Regions from separate parts of the Acetobacterium sp. K1/6 genome, predicted to be linked through region 4. Evidence: riboswitches for the same ligand, from Rfam matches in the RefSeq annotation. Region 4 holds a riboswitch; each other region holds the start of a gene.
What was found. Region 4 has a riboswitch for cobalamin ahead of nikA (nickel ABC transporter substrate-binding protein). Riboswitches for the same ligand answer to the same signal wherever they lie in the genome.
Positions count from the first base shown of each region.

Region 1: linked by a shared signal. The riboswitch ahead of U2P91_RS04100 (ECF transporter S component) and the one ahead of nikA (nickel ABC transporter substrate-binding protein) in region 4 are both predicted to bind cobalamin.
Region 2: linked by a shared signal. The riboswitch ahead of U2P91_RS12640 (nitrogenase iron protein NifH) and the one ahead of nikA (nickel ABC transporter substrate-binding protein) in region 4 are both predicted to bind cobalamin.
Region 3: linked by a shared signal. The riboswitch ahead of cobK (precorrin-6A reductase) and the one ahead of nikA (nickel ABC transporter substrate-binding protein) in region 4 are both predicted to bind cobalamin.

Region 1 is NZ_JAXQGA010000003.1:220,761-224,977, forward strand. It holds gene ltrA (group II intron reverse transcriptase/maturase) at 1-691, shown strand, start outside; gene U2P91_RS04095 (alpha-ribazole-5-phosphate synthase) at 808-1,539, opposite strand; gene U2P91_RS04100 (ECF transporter S component) at 1,637-2,170, opposite strand; cobalamin riboswitch at 2,290-2,458, opposite strand; gene U2P91_RS04105 (anthranilate synthase component II) at 2,707-3,294, shown strand; gene pabB (aminodeoxychorismate synthase component I) at 3,288-4,217, shown strand, end outside.
Region 2 is NZ_JAXQGA010000014.1:48,193-52,409, reverse strand. It holds gene U2P91_RS12655 (iron-containing alcohol dehydrogenase) at 1-990, shown strand, start outside; gene U2P91_RS12650 (TIGR04076 family protein) at 1,003-1,251, shown strand; gene U2P91_RS12645 (LysR family transcriptional regulator) at 1,325-2,266, opposite strand; cobalamin riboswitch at 2,369-2,549, shown strand; gene U2P91_RS12640 (nitrogenase iron protein NifH) at 2,638-3,480, shown strand; gene U2P91_RS12635 (nitrogenase component 1) at 3,477-4,217, shown strand, end outside.
Region 3 is NZ_JAXQGA010000023.1:27,981-32,197, reverse strand. It holds gene U2P91_RS15615 (energy-coupling factor ABC transporter ATP-binding protein) at 1-657, opposite strand, end outside; gene cbiQ (cobalt ECF transporter T component CbiQ) at 679-1,497, opposite strand; gene cobK (precorrin-6A reductase) at 1,602-2,387, opposite strand; cobalamin riboswitch at 2,502-2,697, opposite strand; gene U2P91_RS15600 (alanine/glycine:cation symporter family protein) at 2,940-4,217, opposite strand, start outside.
Region 4 is NZ_JAXQGA010000010.1:45,562-49,778, forward strand. It holds gene opp1B (nickel/cobalt ABC transporter permease) at 1-527, opposite strand, end outside; gene nikA (nickel ABC transporter substrate-binding protein) at 568-2,163, opposite strand; cobalamin riboswitch at 2,376-2,571, opposite strand; gene U2P91_RS10510 (ABC transporter ATP-binding protein) at 2,749-3,504, opposite strand; gene U2P91_RS10515 (ABC transporter ATP-binding protein) at 3,508-4,217, opposite strand, start outside.

The sequences.
Region 1 (4,217 bases), on a different contig from region 4:
CGGCAGTTGCCAGGGAGGCGTCATTTCACCGTTGCTCAGCAACATCTACCTCAATCAGTTTGACCAGAAAATGAAGGGCAAAGGCCTGCGGATCGTTCGATACGCAGATGATATCCTCATCTTTGCAAAAGACAAACAGACAGCCGGCAATTACAAAGCCTACGCAACTAAAGTTCTGGAAGAAGAATTGAAACTGAAGGTAAATGAGACGAAAACCAGGCTGACCAGTGTGAGAGAAGGCGTGACATTCCTGGGGTTCGTGATTTATGCGAAATATCTGGTGATCAATCCCAAACGGATCAAACGTTTTAAGGGCAAAATCAGAAACATAACCAGAAGAAATGCCGGAAGGCCACTTGAAAAAGTGATTAAAGAGCTTAATCCAGTGCTCCGGGGATGGTTGAATTATTATCGGATCGCCAACATAAAATCATTGATTACAGAGATGATGTCATGGATTCGGCGCAGGTTGCGAATGATAAAGATGAAGCAATGGAAAACATATAAAGCCATGCATAAGGAAATGAGAAAACAGGGGATCAAAGGTAGTGGTGAAAAGATGGCGGTGACGAAATGGAAGAATTCAAATGTCCATATCATCCACATGCTACTCCCGAATCAGTACTTTGAAGACTTGGGACTCATCGATTTAGGTCAATATAAAGTTGGATTACTGTCGAATTATTATTAATTCGATGAGAGATTTCAGGAGCCGTGTACGGCAAACGTAAGCACGGTTCTGTGAGAGCAAAGAAATCCGGACTAATTATCCGGATTTCTAGCTACTCGATATTTGCAAATATTTTGTTATCTGAAATAACCAATAATGGTCAGCTTATCCTTAAAGATGGCAGCCAGTCCGGATAGGGCTGAGGGCTTGATGCTGGCAATTACGGTGGTTGCCGGGCCGGAAGAATCCACTACATTCAGATCATTAGGTAATTGTTCAAATTGGAGCTGGTAAATATTGGCAAGCGTGTTGGCTTCGTATAAAATCCCTTTGGAACCGCAGGGAACGATCTCATTTACGGCAGGGTTCTTAACTAAGGTCTTGAGATCCTGATAATTGGCGATTTCCGGATCGCCATCGAGAATAAGGGCACTGACATATTTGGGTTTACCGATGCAGATCACCACATCTGCAGATACTGAGGGAGTGATTCGCAACCGATTGGCCATTCCGAGTACAAAAATGCCAAAACCGGTCATGCTGGTTTTGAAATTTTCTTCGGTCGAACCATTAATGGGCAGATCTCCGATACCGGCTCGTTCCAATTCTTCCCGAATACCTTTAATCAGAGCTTCGCCGGTGGGGTGCATTTCTCCGACGATGGTGTTGGAAAGACCGATGATCTGGGCGCCACAGGCCAGCAGTTCAAAAAGACATACCCGGGCAGCAAAAACAGAAATGTACTTGGTGGCAACACACAGTTCATCCCCGGGCTTTTCCCCGACGCCACCGCTACTGTCGCAGGCAGTGACCAGGAGGGAATCAGGAAGCTCAATGACGGATAGGTCACGATATTGATAAGTTTTCATACGGTCCTCCATTCGGGGGTTTTTATAATAACGTAAGTGCCATGTATTTTGTGAGTTACTTCGTCATTTAAGAATCAGGTTCTAGCGGAGCTTAAGTTTATGCCTGAGCCGAAGTTGCCGAAGATACCTGATTTTTAACCGATAGGGGTAATGCTTTAAAGACAAGGGCCGCAATCAGGGCATTGATTCCACCCACCAGAGCCAGGGGAAACATCATTGCAATTACTCCGGGCCAGGTTAACATGGGGATTAAAAGCGGCGAACAGAGTAAAAGTAGGATCGGGCCGTTGCAGATAGCGGCAACGATAACGTTGACGATCAGGGCGACGATTTCATTTGCGGCCTTTTTAACAAAAACATAAGTATACCAGGTGGCCACCATGATCAGCCCCATCCCCAGACCAATAGCAAGGTGAACGGGTAGGGTCATTGGGAATCCTGAGGTAAGCGCGGTTAAAAGATGACCGATAATAGCAATAATTGCGCCAGCCAGAGGTCCCATCAACAGGGTGCCCAAAAAGGCCGGCAGTGAATCGAAGGCAATCGTGCCAAAAACTTTTAACTGGGCTCCTACAAAAGAGAGGGCAATTAAAAGCGCCATAAAAACGAGTTGTCGCGTGTTGATTTTCATGTGATACTCCTTAATTTTATTATAAAGCATTTCTATGGCGATGAAAAGAAAATTTGGATAGGTCGATTTAATTAAATAAAAAAGTTCACATCTAATTTAGATGTGAACTTTACCGTCGTCCAAATGGAATCATTTCTGGCAGGTCTCCTGAGTCAGCTTCATCGCAGTTTGTCCCTTCCCGTGAGGTGGTCATGACTTGTGCTCGACTTTACAGTGGTGGGTCCCTACAGGATTTTAACCTGTTTCCCTATTCTCCTTTTTCAAGGCACCAAAAAAGCTTTATTTACTTGAGCAAATAATAGCACATCAGAGATCAATTTGTCAAATTGAAATTGTAAATAATTAAGGGAAAGAAAAAGTAAAGTAATCGTTAAAAGATGATCGCGTCGAGGGTAAATTCTAGCTTAAATCAACCGCGAAAAAAAAGCGGCGATAAAAAAATCGCGGCCAAATATTGCTGCTATAATTCATTGTATTGAATCCTTGGAGTATGGTACAATGCTTTACAAAATGACTAATACTAAGAGGTATAAAAATTGATTCTAATGATCGACAACTATGATTCTTTCACCTATAATTTGGTTCAGTATCTGGAAAAACTGAATGCAACGGTGATTGTAAAGAGAAATGATAAGATTACCCTGGACGAGATTGCCGCGATGGCACCGTCGATGATTGTCTTATCACCGGGGCCATGCACCCCCAACGAATCCGGGATCTGTCTGGATGTGGTGCACCGTTTTAAGGGTGAAATTCCGATCCTGGGTATTTGTCTGGGCCACCAGATCATCGGTCAGGCCTTTGGCTGTAAGATTAAAAAAGCTCTGGAACCGGTTCATGGCAAAGTCCATGCCATCTCCCATGACAATGCCGGCGTGTTTGATGGTCTTAATAATCCCCTGAAGGTGACGCGCTACCATTCTTTGGTGGTTGAAAATCAGGAAATACCGGATTTTTTTGAGATCACCGCCCGAACTGATCAAAATGAGATCATGGGTATGCGACATAAAGACTACCACATCGAAGGGGTTCAGTTTCATCCTGAAGCGATTCTTACCGAAATGGGGATGGAATTATTGGATAACTTTTATCAATCGACAAAAGAAAATGGTGTGCGATGTTAATACAAGAAATAAAAACCGACTTAAGCAGTTTTGAGTGCTATCTTTTGTTTAAAGATGAGCCCTATAGTTTCTTTTTAGACAGCGGCAGAGACCCGGACAGTCTGGGACGCTATTCATTTATCGGTGGGAACCCGTTTCTGGTCTTTAAAAGCAAAGCGGACGCCATTACCGTTAAAACCAAAACAGCGACGAAAACGCTTACGGGAGATCCTTTTGATGAACTGCAAAAGCTTTTAAAACAGTATAAAATGGATTATCCATCCCCGTTTCCTTTTTTAGGTGGGGCAGTGGGTTATTTTGGCTATGATCTCTGTCATCATCTGGAAGCATTTCCCCGCAGTGCCGTGGATGATGTGGGTATCCCCGATTGTTATATGGGTTTTTATGATGGGATAGTGATTATTGATCATAAAGAAGGTAAGACCTATGTGGCCGCCCTGGGAATCGAAGAAAATGAAGCGGATATCATCAGCCGGTTAGCCGCAAAATTTGTCGGCGATCCCAAAATTGCCATTCGTACAGACTTTAAAATTAATAAGAATGTTGAATTTCGGGGTAATTTCACCAAGCCGGAGTATATGAAGGCACTGGATGCAGTTCACGAATACATTTTAGCGGGAGATATTTACCAGACCAATCTGACTCAGCGCTTTAACGCTGATTTACAGCTTAGCCCACTGGAATTATACAGCGAACTCAGAAAAATTAACCCGGCTCCCTTTGCCAGTTACATTGATTTTGGAGAAGGACAGATTGTTTCCAGTTCCCCGGAGCGTTTTATTCTGGTTCAGGGTCGAAACATTGAAACCCGACCGATTAAAGGGACGATGCCCCGGGGCAAAACCGCTGCGGAAGATGCCGCTAATCGGGAGACTCTGGTTAACAGCGAAAAGGATAAAGCCGAACTGCTAATGATTGTCGAT
Region 2 (4,217 bases), on a different contig from region 4:
GATATTTTAGAGCGGGCCGGGCTAACTTTTGACAGTTTTACCCAAACGGAGGCCAATCCTTCAGTAGAAACCGTCGATAAGGCCACCAAGGTGTTTGTTGACAGTGGGGCAGACTGTATTATTGCTTTGGGTGGCGGTTCCCCCATGGATGTAGCTAAGGCGGTGGGGATACTGGCGAAGTTCGGTGGCTCCATTGGTGCCTATGAGGGGGCTGACAAGGTCCCCGGTGCGATTGTGCCGCTAATTGCCATTCCCACCACTGCTGGCACCGGTTCTGAGGTAACAGCTTTTGCGGTGATTACGGACCGTTCCCGGAATTATAAGCTGACGGTCTTTAGTTATGAACTGATTCCGGCCTATGCAGTACTGGACCCAACCTTAGTTATGACAACCCCGGAAAAAACGGCGGCAGCCTGCGGAATTGATGCTCTGGTTCATGCCATTGAGGCTTATCTATCGAAGGCCGCTTCACCTTTTTCTGATGCAATGGCTGAAAAAGCCTTGGAATTGATCGGTAATAATATCCGTTTGTTTGTGGCAGATCGAACCAATCCAGAAGCAGCAGCCAATATGCTTTATGGTAGCATGTTTGCCGGGATCGCCTTTGCCTGGGCGCGGCTGGGTAATGTCCATGCGATGGCCCATCCCCTGGGCGGTTATTTTGATGTCCCTCATGGGGTTGCCAATGCGATACTGCTGCCAACGGTGCTGGAATATAACGCCCTAGCCGATACCGGACGTTATCAAAAAATTTATGACGCGATTAAATGCGGTGAAGGATGGGAGGATTTTACGTCTCAGACTTTGGTCGATGAGATCCGTAGCTTAACTTGTGCACTGGGGATTCCCAAAACCCTGGGTGAGGTGGGCGTCACGGTCGATAAGATCCCTGCGATGGCTGTAGATGCCATGAAAAGTGGTAATATTCTGGTTAATCCCAGAAGTACAACCCTGGAACAGATTGAAGCGCTGTATCGACTGGCGTTATAGAGGAAGGACAACATGGAAGTAATTGAACAGAAAATAAAACTGGTGGTTGAGGAATCGGGTTGCCCGATATATTCGGCGGGGGATGAAGTCATTTTTGACGGACCCCAGCTGGATAAGGACAAGAGTGGAAATTTCTGCATGATGGCACTCAGTGCAGTGTTTCCCTTTGTCTATGCGGCTCGCAAAGGTGTGATTACCGATGCGCCGCTCCAATGCCCGGACTGTGGAGAAAAAGTGGTGTTTAGAATTAGAAAAGCCTGAAGAACTCAAAGTGTATAAAAAAAGATCAAAGGGATCAAGTATCTGTCCTTTTGATCTTTTTAGTTATTTTGCATCAGTAAGAATTGCATTCTAGTCCATTGATTTTCGCTTTTAAAGTCGTAATATAGCGTATTCCAATATCACTTAAGGTATGTTCCCTGCGCATAATATAACCTGCGTGTAAAATTTGATCACTTTCGCAAAACTCGATCGTCTGAATCTCATTTAGTTTTGAGTGCATCTTATCGCCATCGCTGTTAGTCAGATCCGGACCGATGCTAAAACAATCAGTGCCACGAACCAGGGCGATTTTTGTGCAACGGTCAATGACATGAATGTTTTTATCCAGGATTTCATTAAATAAAATTTCTTCAGAAAAATGAAGCAGATTGTCATCACCCTGATCATAGGTGACAAAAGGGTATGGTTTTAAGTCATCAAGGGTTAGCAATTCTTTCTTAGCGAGGGGATGTAGTTTTCTTATAAAAACATAGGATTTAATTTTTCCCAGAATATGAAAGGAGAGATTGCTGGTATCTAAAAGTTTTTGCATCGTATTCAGGTAATGATCATTAATGCACATAACGCCGATTTCGCTGCGACGGGTGGCCACGTCGTGGATGACCTCATGGGTTGGACATTCCCGAATGGCAATATCATAGCGATCCAAGCCGATTTCATCAACGATTTTGATAAAAGACATGGTCGAAAAGGGCAGTCGCTGGGTGGAGACAGAAAAGCGCATCGGGATCGATTTCTGATGCTGATAACGTCGTTCCAGATAGTCGGCTTGCTCAACGATATCTCTGGCATGGTTTAGATAATCTTGTCCTTCATAAGTTAATTCAATCCCACGGCTGTTTCGCTTGAACAGGAGAATTCCGAGACTCTGTTCGACTTCTTTGATTGCAGTGGATAAAGTGGATTGGGAAATATAGAGGGCCTTAGCCGCCGCCGAAATTGATTGATGCCTTGAAATTTCGATCATATATTTCATATTTTGTAGTGAAATCATTGGTTTCCTCCTTGTTTGTTTAGCCCTATACTATCAAAAATATTGATAGCTGGCAATTGGAAATTAGAAGAACCGCTGAATTGTTTGCTCCTCTTTCTTGTGATATAATACGACTTAATTGAATAACAAAGTGTAGTATGAAAATCGGTTAAAGTCCGATGCGGTACCGCCACTGTAAAAGTGAGCCGCTGTAAATTGATCAACACTGGAAAGAAATTTCTGGGAAGTTGTTACAGCAGGCGATGATCTTAAGCCAGGATGCTTCTATATTTTGTGATAACCAAGCCTAACGGATTATTGGGTGAGGGATTTATTTTTATAATAAACTCTTCTGTCTAATAATTCAGAAGAGTTTTTTTATTGGAGGAAAAATGAAGATAAAACTAAAACGGATCGCATTTTATGGCAAGGGAGGGATTGGTAAATCGACGATTGCCGCCAATGTATCGGCAGCGCTTTCAAAAGCTGGGAAAAAGGTTCTCCATATCGGCTGTGACCCGAAATCGGATTCGACCCGGATTCTGATGAAGCGACGGATTCCCACCGTCTTGAAAACACTCAAGGAAAAAGGAGATCAGCTGAATAAAGCAGATATTTTATATAAAGGAGTTTATGGCGTTACTTGCGTTGAAGCTGGCGGCCCGGAACCGGGGGTCGGTTGTGCCGGGATGGGCATTTCGGCGGTGATCGAGACCCTGGAAAAGCTGGAAGTCTTTGCGATGGACTGGGATCTGATTGTCTATGATGTGCTGGGTGATGTGGTCTGTGGTGGTTTTTCCATCCCCATGCGCAAGCAATGTGTTGATGCGGTTTATATTGTGACCTCATCAGAATTTATGTCGTTGTACGCTGCCAATAATATTTTAAAGGGCATCACGCACTACGAAACCCCGAAGCAAAAACTATTTGGCGGCTTTATTCATAATCGCTACTCGTCCCAAACCGATAAAGATGTGGTTGATCATTTTATCAAAATGACCGAAAGTCGTCTGATAGCCTCTATTGAACAAAACCAGGCGATCAAGCTGGCCGAGTATCAAAGAAATACCATGATTGAGGCCGATCCCCAGGCCCCTCTTTCACAGGTAATTAAGACCTTGGGGAAGGATCTGTTTTGCGAAGTTCCTGCCAGTGACTCTCGTTCCCTTGATGATGACGCAATGGAAGCCCTCTTTGATTTTGTTTCCGCAAAGAACCAGGAAATCAGCAGATGAGTAGCATCACCATTGAAACGTCGGTCTATAATTTAGGTGATATGGAAATGGCAAAACGAATTTTTGCGATACCGGACACCTTAGTCGTGGCCGTCGGACCGCCAACTTGTATCCGTATTTTATATTTTAGGGCTTTGGAATGTGGGCAGTTGTCCAAGCTCAAACTCGTTCCCATTCGTGCATTGGATTATACCTTTGGGGATTATCTGGAAAAAATTAAAGGCGTTGTTGAAGCGGCGTTACGAAAAGCCTGCTATCAGGGTATTATTCTTTATGTTTCATGTCCCGATTTGCTCAGCCAAACCGATTTTGATACGATGATCGAGGGACTTGATAATCCCCATCAGATACCTGTCGAGATTTTCAAGCGTGGTCCCATGGAGAAACGAAAAACCAGTCCATCCCAACGTTTGGATAAGATTGCAGCAAAAATTGCGGACTTTGTCAAGACCCGGCCACTGGTTTTATCAAAAAATGCAGCGGTTTGTGAATTACCGCCGCTGGCCGCAGATTATACGGGGGTACTTTCTTTATTCCCCGATGATGAGGCCGTTTGTCAGTTTTTAATGACGGGCTCCGGCTGTGCAAACTGTCCTAGTTCCATTGATAAACTGAATCACAATCCGTTTATTTTTTCCCGATTTAATGACTTGCAGGCGGTTAATGGCTGCACAAATGAGATCGGTGAAGCCATTACAAAGCGCTTTCAAATGAATCATCAAACCAAAGATATAAAA
Region 3 (4,217 bases), on a different contig from region 4:
AGCAATAATTTTTCCCTGATCAAAAACTATCGCCCGCTCTGCCCAACGATAGGCAAAATCCACATCGTGCGTGGAGATCAGCATCGTTTTGCCTTCTTCTCCGAGCTTTAGTAGCACCTCTTCTAACATCTGGGCATTGAGGGGATCCAGGGCCGCGGTTGGTTCATCAAAGATAATGACCTCTGATTTCATCGCGATAATATCAGCAATCGTCACCCGCTTTTTTTCGCCGCCACTTAAATAATGAGGCGGACGATCTTTAAAATCGAGGATGTTCATGTAGGTTAGGGCCTCATCGACCCGGCTGATTACCTCTTCTCGAGGCAGTTTTAAATTCATCGGGCCAAAACCAACCTCGGCCATGACGGTGGAGGCAATGATCTGATTGTCGGCGTCCTGAAAAACAATCCCGATATTCTTGCGCAAATCTTTTATATTCTTTTTATTAATAATTGTGCCCTGATAGCTGATTTCGCCGTGATCGGCTTTAAGTACCCCATTGGCATTAAGAAAAAAGGTCGACTTACCAGACCCGTTCGATCCGATCACCGCAATCTTTTCGCCCTTAAAAATATTCACACTGACCCCATCCAGCGCCGGGTTTCCGTTTCCATAACTGTAATAAAGCTCGCTGACCTTTAGTATTGGTTCACTCATAATTAATGCCATCAATCCTTTCTAGTGCGTAAAAATCCCAAGCAGAATCAGAAAAATCATGAAGGCAGCCCCAATTATCAGGTGACTCACCTGAAGCTTCTTTTCTTCTTCCAGAAAAACCAAATCGCCGTCATAGCCTCTGGCTTCCATGGCGGTATAATAAGCATTGGCCTTTTTAAGTGAAACCACCAGCATATTGCTGGCGACACTGCCAAAGGTATAGCAGGCAGTCTTAAAATCACTATAGCCCTGGCGGGAATCGGCAGAATTTCGTATGTTATTAAAAACATCCAGCATAATAAAAATATACCGATAAATCAGGTTCATTAGCTCAATAATCAGCTTGGGCACATGGGCCTTTCGGAGCACCCCGATGATTTCTGAAGAAGGTGTGGACAAGGTCATCATAATCATGGCGCTAATGGCACCAAAGACTTTCAGAATCAGAAAGGCCATTTCCTGGAGCTTGGCAACTGAGGTAAAGAGATAGCCAAAACCAAGAAAAAGATTAAACTGCCCGATCGGCTGGCTTGAAAAATCAACCCCAATGGCAATGGTTCCCAGAAGAATAAAGGTAATCGGTATCATCAGTACCGAAATATACGCTCCCAGCGGCAGTCCGCCTTTTAACACCGTCAAATAGGCCATGCTGGCGATTACGGCCAGAGACACAAAGGGATTATTTAGCCCAATGCAAAGAAGCAGGGTGGTAAAGGAAAAAACCACTTTAAAGGTCGGGTTCCACTGTCTTATTTTTGAGGCATAGGCATAAAAATCAATGGCCGATCCTTCGCCATGTTTATGTCCAATTTGATGATGGTGTCGCTTCTGATGATGCATTGTTTCATGCTCCGGTTTTTCACCGGTTTTTACAACACTGATCCATTTATCTAAACTTTTTTCCACATGAAGCCTACCCTTCTATTGTTTGCTTGTCTTGACGCTTACTGATTCAACTGACCATGGCAAATTTTTCCCACACCTTTCATCAACTCTTCAATTGAAGAGAATTTATTGCTGCAGTTTTCTTCAATCCGGTCGACCAGAATAATTTTCATCCCCAGTTTTTTAGCGGCTTTGATTTTGTCCACTACGCCACCCATGTTGCCACTTTCCTTGGTTACCAGGACCGACGCCTTACAATATTTAAATAATTCAATATTTAACGCTTCATTATAGGGGCCCTTAATGGCAATGATATTTCTGGGGTTAAATCCCAGACTTTCGCATTTACTTAAAACTTTCCAGTCTGGAAGCACGCGCAGATAAATCCTTTTCGAGAAGTCGGGAATCCTTTTGAATGTTTCAATCTTATTACTCCCAAGCGTAAGTAAAATATTGCCTTCGCAGTTTTCCAGAACATCACAGGCTTCTCCGTAGTTCTTAACGATGGTAATGTCCGGGTCATCCTCATATCTGATCCGCTCCCGTTCATAACGAAGATAGGGCAGGGCTTCGAATTTGCAGACATTGATGGCGTTTCTTGTTATTTCTGTTGAAAATGGATTGGAGGCGTCAATTAAACAGGCCGGTTTAAGCTTTCTAATCAACTGGGTAATGTAATCTTTGTTCAGTTTACCCTGATAAATATCCAGATTATTAAACTCATCCAACATACCAGCTCCCAATCGCGAAGTAACCGTCACTGCCGTATCCTGTTTTTTTTCTAGTAGTCTTTCAATCACTGTCTTTGCGTCGGTTGTCCCGGCTATTACGAGTACTTTTGACATTAATTCTCCATCCTATTTCTTACTTTTTTGCACCAAAAAACCTCATTATCTCTAAACAAGACAATGAGGTCGCAAAAATGCGTACAAAAATAAACCTCCTCCATCTCTCGTAGAGTTTGAGATACACAAACAGGCAGGTCTTCTGGCTTGAGCGTCAGCATTACCTCCTGCCTTCCCAACTAAGTGGTGGCATTCCTGGAGGAACTCTTCTCTTACAGCGGCGGGACCGCGGGGGATTTTCACCCCTCTTCCCTTTTCACCGGCTTATAATACATGGATTACAGCCGACACCTGTTTATCTTATTAAATTCTTATTCTTTTTTTAAGTCTCTTGTACTATATCAAAAAATAGTAATTTTGTCACGGATTTTTTTGTCGGATTTTTTATAACTTGAAAAGTTCCGTTCTTAAACCCAGCTCGACTAATGACAGACCGGCGATGGAAGTCACATCGGTTTCATCAGGATCCACCAGCACGATGGCTTCTGAATCGATGGTATCAATGGTTTTTAAATCATCAGTCAGACCAACACCCGTTTTCTTTACTTTAGTTTATTTATTTTTCAAAGCTTTGCGTGCCAGTCTTGCTGGTGTGATGATGCGATCTTGATAATCAAAGCACTCTTTGGCAATAACATTACTCAAAAGCAACAGGCAAATGAGATTTGGAATGGCCATGAGGCCGTTCATGGTATCCCAGACGATTTCCAAAGCAATGGTTGAACCGATAAAGGTAACCAGACAGTAAACAAATCGATAGATCTTAGTTGCTATGGGCGCTCTGATAAGATATTCCAGGGATTTTTCGCCATAATATTCCCAACCCAAAATAGTTGAAAAAGCAAATAGCATAATACCAATGGTTATAATCCATCCTCCGGCAGGTCCTAATGCAGATTGAAATGCCATAATAGTGAGATTCACACCGGTTACCAAATTTCCAGAGGCATCCACACTGCCTAATGCACCGGAAGAGGCAATGACTATGCCGGTAATACTGCAGGTTACCAGGGTATCAAAAAAGGTGCCGGTCATATTGATATAGCCCTGTCGTGAAGGATAGTCGGTTACTGCAGCCGCTGCGGCGATGGGTGCGGAGCCCAGGCCCGCCTCATTGGAAAAAACCCCCCGGGCAACGCCCCAACGCATCGCGGTTAACATACTGGCAATAATCGTTCCACCGACACCACCGGCAATGGCAGTGGGAGAAAAAGCCATCGTAAAGATTTCAGCTATGCCGGCTGGGACATTTTCATAATTAATGATAATGACGGTTAATGCGGCGATAAAATACAAAACAGCCATAAACGGTACAATTATGCCGCAAACCTTTCCGATACTTTTAATCCCGCCAAGAAGCACAGTGATCGCCAGACCTGTAATGATGAGTCCGGTAATCCAGGTTGGCACCCCAAAGGTTCCATAAACCGCATTTGAGATGGAGTTGGCCTGGGTCATGTTGCCGATACCAAAAGAAGCGGCCACTGCAAAGACTGAAAATAAAACGGCCATTGTGGATCCCAGCCATTTAATTTTAATGCCATTTTTCATGGCATACATGGGCCCTCCGGACATTTCGCCCTGTTCGTTGGTTTCCCGATATTTTATGGCCAGTACACTTTCACCATATTTGGTGGAAAGACCAAACAGGGCACTGATCCACATCCATACCAGGGCACCAGGACCTCCCAGTACCATGGCCGTTGCCACACCGACGATATTTCCTGTACCGATGGTGGCGGCCAAAGATGTCATTAACGATTGAAAAGGGGAAATATCCCCACGTTTTTTCTTCTTCGTTTTCTCGGTTTTTACAAAAATTGATTTCAA
Region 4 (4,217 bases):
ACCGAAGCCGGAGACGTCATCCCACTGGTCGGCAGCCATTTAAGCTTCACGGCAAAAAGCCACATCAGCAGAATGCCCGCCCAGAAGCCCGGAATCGCCGTTCCCACAAAAACAATCCCCCGCATCGTTTTATCCGTGATGCTATTCTCTTTCACAGCACATAACACCCCGGCTGCCACCGAGATAATAACGATGATCAACAGCGAAACACTGGCCAGATAAAGAGTCGGCGGCAATGCCTTGGCGATTTCTTCACCGACTGGTTTGTTATTGGCATAGCTGTTACCAAAATCACCCTGAAGGGCATTGCTAAGCCAAGTCAGATAGCGGGTCATAAAAGGGTCATCGAGTCCTAATTGCTCCCGCATCTGGGCAATATTCTCTGCGGTCGGGGTGACCTCATTGACCCGAATGGCGACTTCGGCCGGATCACTGGGGCTTAAATTAATTAATATAAAGGCAAAAAAGGAGATTCCGATTAAAATCGGAATCATCCACAGGAGCCTTTTGACAATGTAATGCTTCATGGTCTTACTCCCCTTTATTTTTCCAGTTTGTTATTCATAACTACTTGGAAAAGTACATTTTTTCAAATGGTATTTCATATTGAGAATCGTTAAAGGTTACCCCATTTAAACCATCGATGGCCACCGCTTTGGTTTTTGAGTAAGAAATCGGTATATACACATACTGGTCATTAATATAGGTTAGCACCTCTTTGTACATCTCGGCCCGTTTGGTGTCGTCAGCTTCAATCATGATCTTGGTAATGGTTTCATCCAGCCACTGTTTCTTTTCCAGTCCAACCTGAGCCTGATAATCGCCATGGGCGGGAATTCGCCACGATGAAACATAAGATTGGGGATCGTAGGGGGTTCCCCATGACAAAGAATATTGAAGATCAAAGTCGCCGGTTTTCTGACGATCCAGGAAGGCCTGTTTTTCTTCTCCAAGAATATTCATCTTGATGCCAACGGCGGCCAGATCGGCTTGAATCGAGGCGGCAATAGTACCTTCCTGGGCATTTTTGGAATTATAGGAAAGGGTGATTTCACATTTTTGGCCATCTTTTTCGCGAACCCCATCAGTTCCCAGCTTCCAGCCGGCTTCATCTAATAATTGTTTAGCCTTTTCCTGATTATAAGAAATCGTTTTTAAATCAATGTTACAATAGGGGACCTCTTTTGATAACAGCGTATCCGCCTGATCTTCAGATCCGTTTAAAATTCCCTGAATGATATTTTCCTTATTGACCGCATATTCAATCGCTTCCCGAACTTTAATATCTTTGGTAATCGGTGAATTACTATTGATGAGAATCGCTCTGGACGCTATCGGTTCACTGATATAGGTTTTGTAGGCGCCTTCATCTTCCAGTTTTTTATACGAATCCAGATCAACCTGATCACCATCTGCTCCGAAGAGTAAATCTACTTCGCCGTTCTGAAGGGCTAATAAAATTGTCTGAGGATCTGGCATGACCTTCCAGTTAACGGTTTTTATCTTCGTTTTTTCGCCCCAATAATTTTCATTCTGGGTAAAGGTAGCGTACTGGTTATCAACATGCTCGGATAAAACCCAGGGACCGGTGCCAATATAACCACTCACGCCTTCTTCGGTGGTGCCATTAACAAAACAATTGGGTGAAATGAATCGGAACGGCCGGGTCAGACCCAACTCCACCAGGGTGGGGTAATAGGGTTGCTTTAATACCAATTTGTAAGTGTGCTCATCGACTACCACATTTTCCTTGATCTCATTGACCATATCCAGCCAGGCATGCCGTTCCAGATTTCCGACGATGGCATCCATATTCAGTTTGACTGCCTCGGCATTAAAGGCCGCACCATCCGTAAAGGTAACTCCTTTTCGCAAATGGAAGGTATATTCCAGTCCATCCGCAGAAATTTCCCAACTTTCCGCCAGTGCCGGCTTCACTTCGCCGTCTTCATTTTTCGTGAGACCTTCAAAAACCATGTTTTGAGCTGACATCTCACCCGAATACAGATGCGGGTTAATGTCCCGGATATCCTTGGTACAGGCATAATTTAATGCTTCTTTAGTGGAAACATCAGAGTTTGCCGAGGTGCTGCTACATCCTGCAAAAATACCGGTACACAGCACCGCGGCGACAAGTACCGCTAAACCTTTTTTTAACTTCATTTTCTTTTCTCCTCTAAACTACTTGTTTTATTTGATCAACTTCCAGTTTCATGCCATTGTCTTTTGTAGCAAAGAACCTGAGCTTTATCACAACATTAAAGATTTGTATTTTTGAGGAATTTTTTCCATAAAAAAACCCCACCATCTCAGAAAAGATAGTGAGGTTGCAAAAAAAGCCTGCTAAAAAAAACACCTCCTCTATCACACGTAGAGATTGAGTAATTAAAGCAGGCAGGTCTTCTGGCTAAAGCGTCAACATTACCTCCTGCCTTCCCATATCATGGTGGCATTCCTGGAGGAACTCTTCTCATACAGCGGCGGGACCGCGTGGGATTTTCACCCATCTTCCCTTTTCACCGACCTGTAATACATTGGATTACTGCCGGCACCTGTTTTATTAATATTCAATTTAATTATAAGCCGGTGTTTTAATAAAAAATAATCAAAACACTAAAAAACAGAAACAATCACTTGTCTTTCATTGTTTCTGTTTGTCATTTTAACACGTTTAATCTGCTTTCGCAATCTTTTTAAACCGATATGATATTCTTTTTAAGAATACCTTTATATGCCAGAGAAGTTTACCTATAAGATTGACTCAATGAGTTTTTTAGTATAATCCTGTTGAGGATTTATGATAATCTCATCCGGCGTTCCTTCTTCCACCACATGACCATGATGCATCACCAGAACCCGATCACAGACTTCCTGGACCAGGGCCAGGTCATGACAGATCATGAGTTGTGACATTCCCAACTCTTTTTTTAATTGCGTCAGCAGTTTCATAATTTGGGCTTGAACCGTCACATCAAGGGCGCTGGTTGCTTCGTCACAGATCAGTAGTTGGGGTTTGATGGCAATGGCTCTGGCAATGGAAGCCCGCTGACATTCCCCGCCACTGACCTGATGGGGATAGCGGTCGGCAAATTCAGGGCCTAATTCACAGATGTTGAGATATTTAATGGCTCTCACCCGGGCTTCCTCACGACTGATCCCTTGATTGATCATACTCTCCATGATGCCATCTCCCAGTTTAATCCGGGGATTAAAAGAATCCACTGGCATCTGAAAAACCATTTGAATGTCCCGATAGACCTCCCGCTGGGCTTTCCCGCTCAGACCAATAATGTCTTTTCCACCCAGTCGAATTTCGCCTTTATCAGCCGCTTCCAGACCGGTAATCATTTTTGCCACGGTGCTTTTCCCGCTACCGCTTTCCCCAACCAGAGCCAGACATTCCCCTTTGCAAAGATGAAAGCTGACATCATCAACTGCATGAATGCTTATTTTTCCCTTATGATAGGTTTTACTTAAGTTGCTAACTGCTAAAAGCTCACTCATCTTTCACCTTCTCCGAATTCTTGGGACGGCCTGAATCAACGCTCTGGTGTATGCCTCCTGGGGATCATCGATGACATCCCGGGTATCTCCATACTCCACCAGACGACCTTGACACATCACCGCTACCTTATCGGCCATGTAAGAAACCACCCCAATATTATGCGTGACAATGGCAATTCCGGTTCCAAATTCATCCCGTAGCGCCATCATCTCTTTGACAACCTGAGCCTGAACCGTCACATCCAGAGCCGAGGTGGGCTCATCGGCAAAGAGCAGATCGGGCTCCAGAATCATCGCCATCACAATCCCCACCCGCTGATTCATACCGCCCGATAACTCAAAGGGATAACTGTTTAAAATACGCTCACTATCTTTGAGATTAATCTTGTTAAACAGGGTATCCGCCCGCCTCCTCACCTCTTGACGGTCCTTAAAACCATGTTGTTCCATGGTTTCATAAAGCTGCTCACCGATCGTTCTTATCGGGCACAAGGCACTGCCGCAGTTTTGAAAAATCATGCCCATTTCCGGTCCCCGCATGGTTCTGAGCGCTTCAGCATCGAGGTCAATCACGTTCTGGCCTTTGTAAAAAATGTCGCCACGATTAACCCGGCCGGCGCAGTCCAATAAGCCCATCGTCGCCCTGATCAGGGTGCTTTTTCCGCTTCCCGATTCGCCCACTATCCCCAGAATCTCGCCCTGCTTCATCTTCA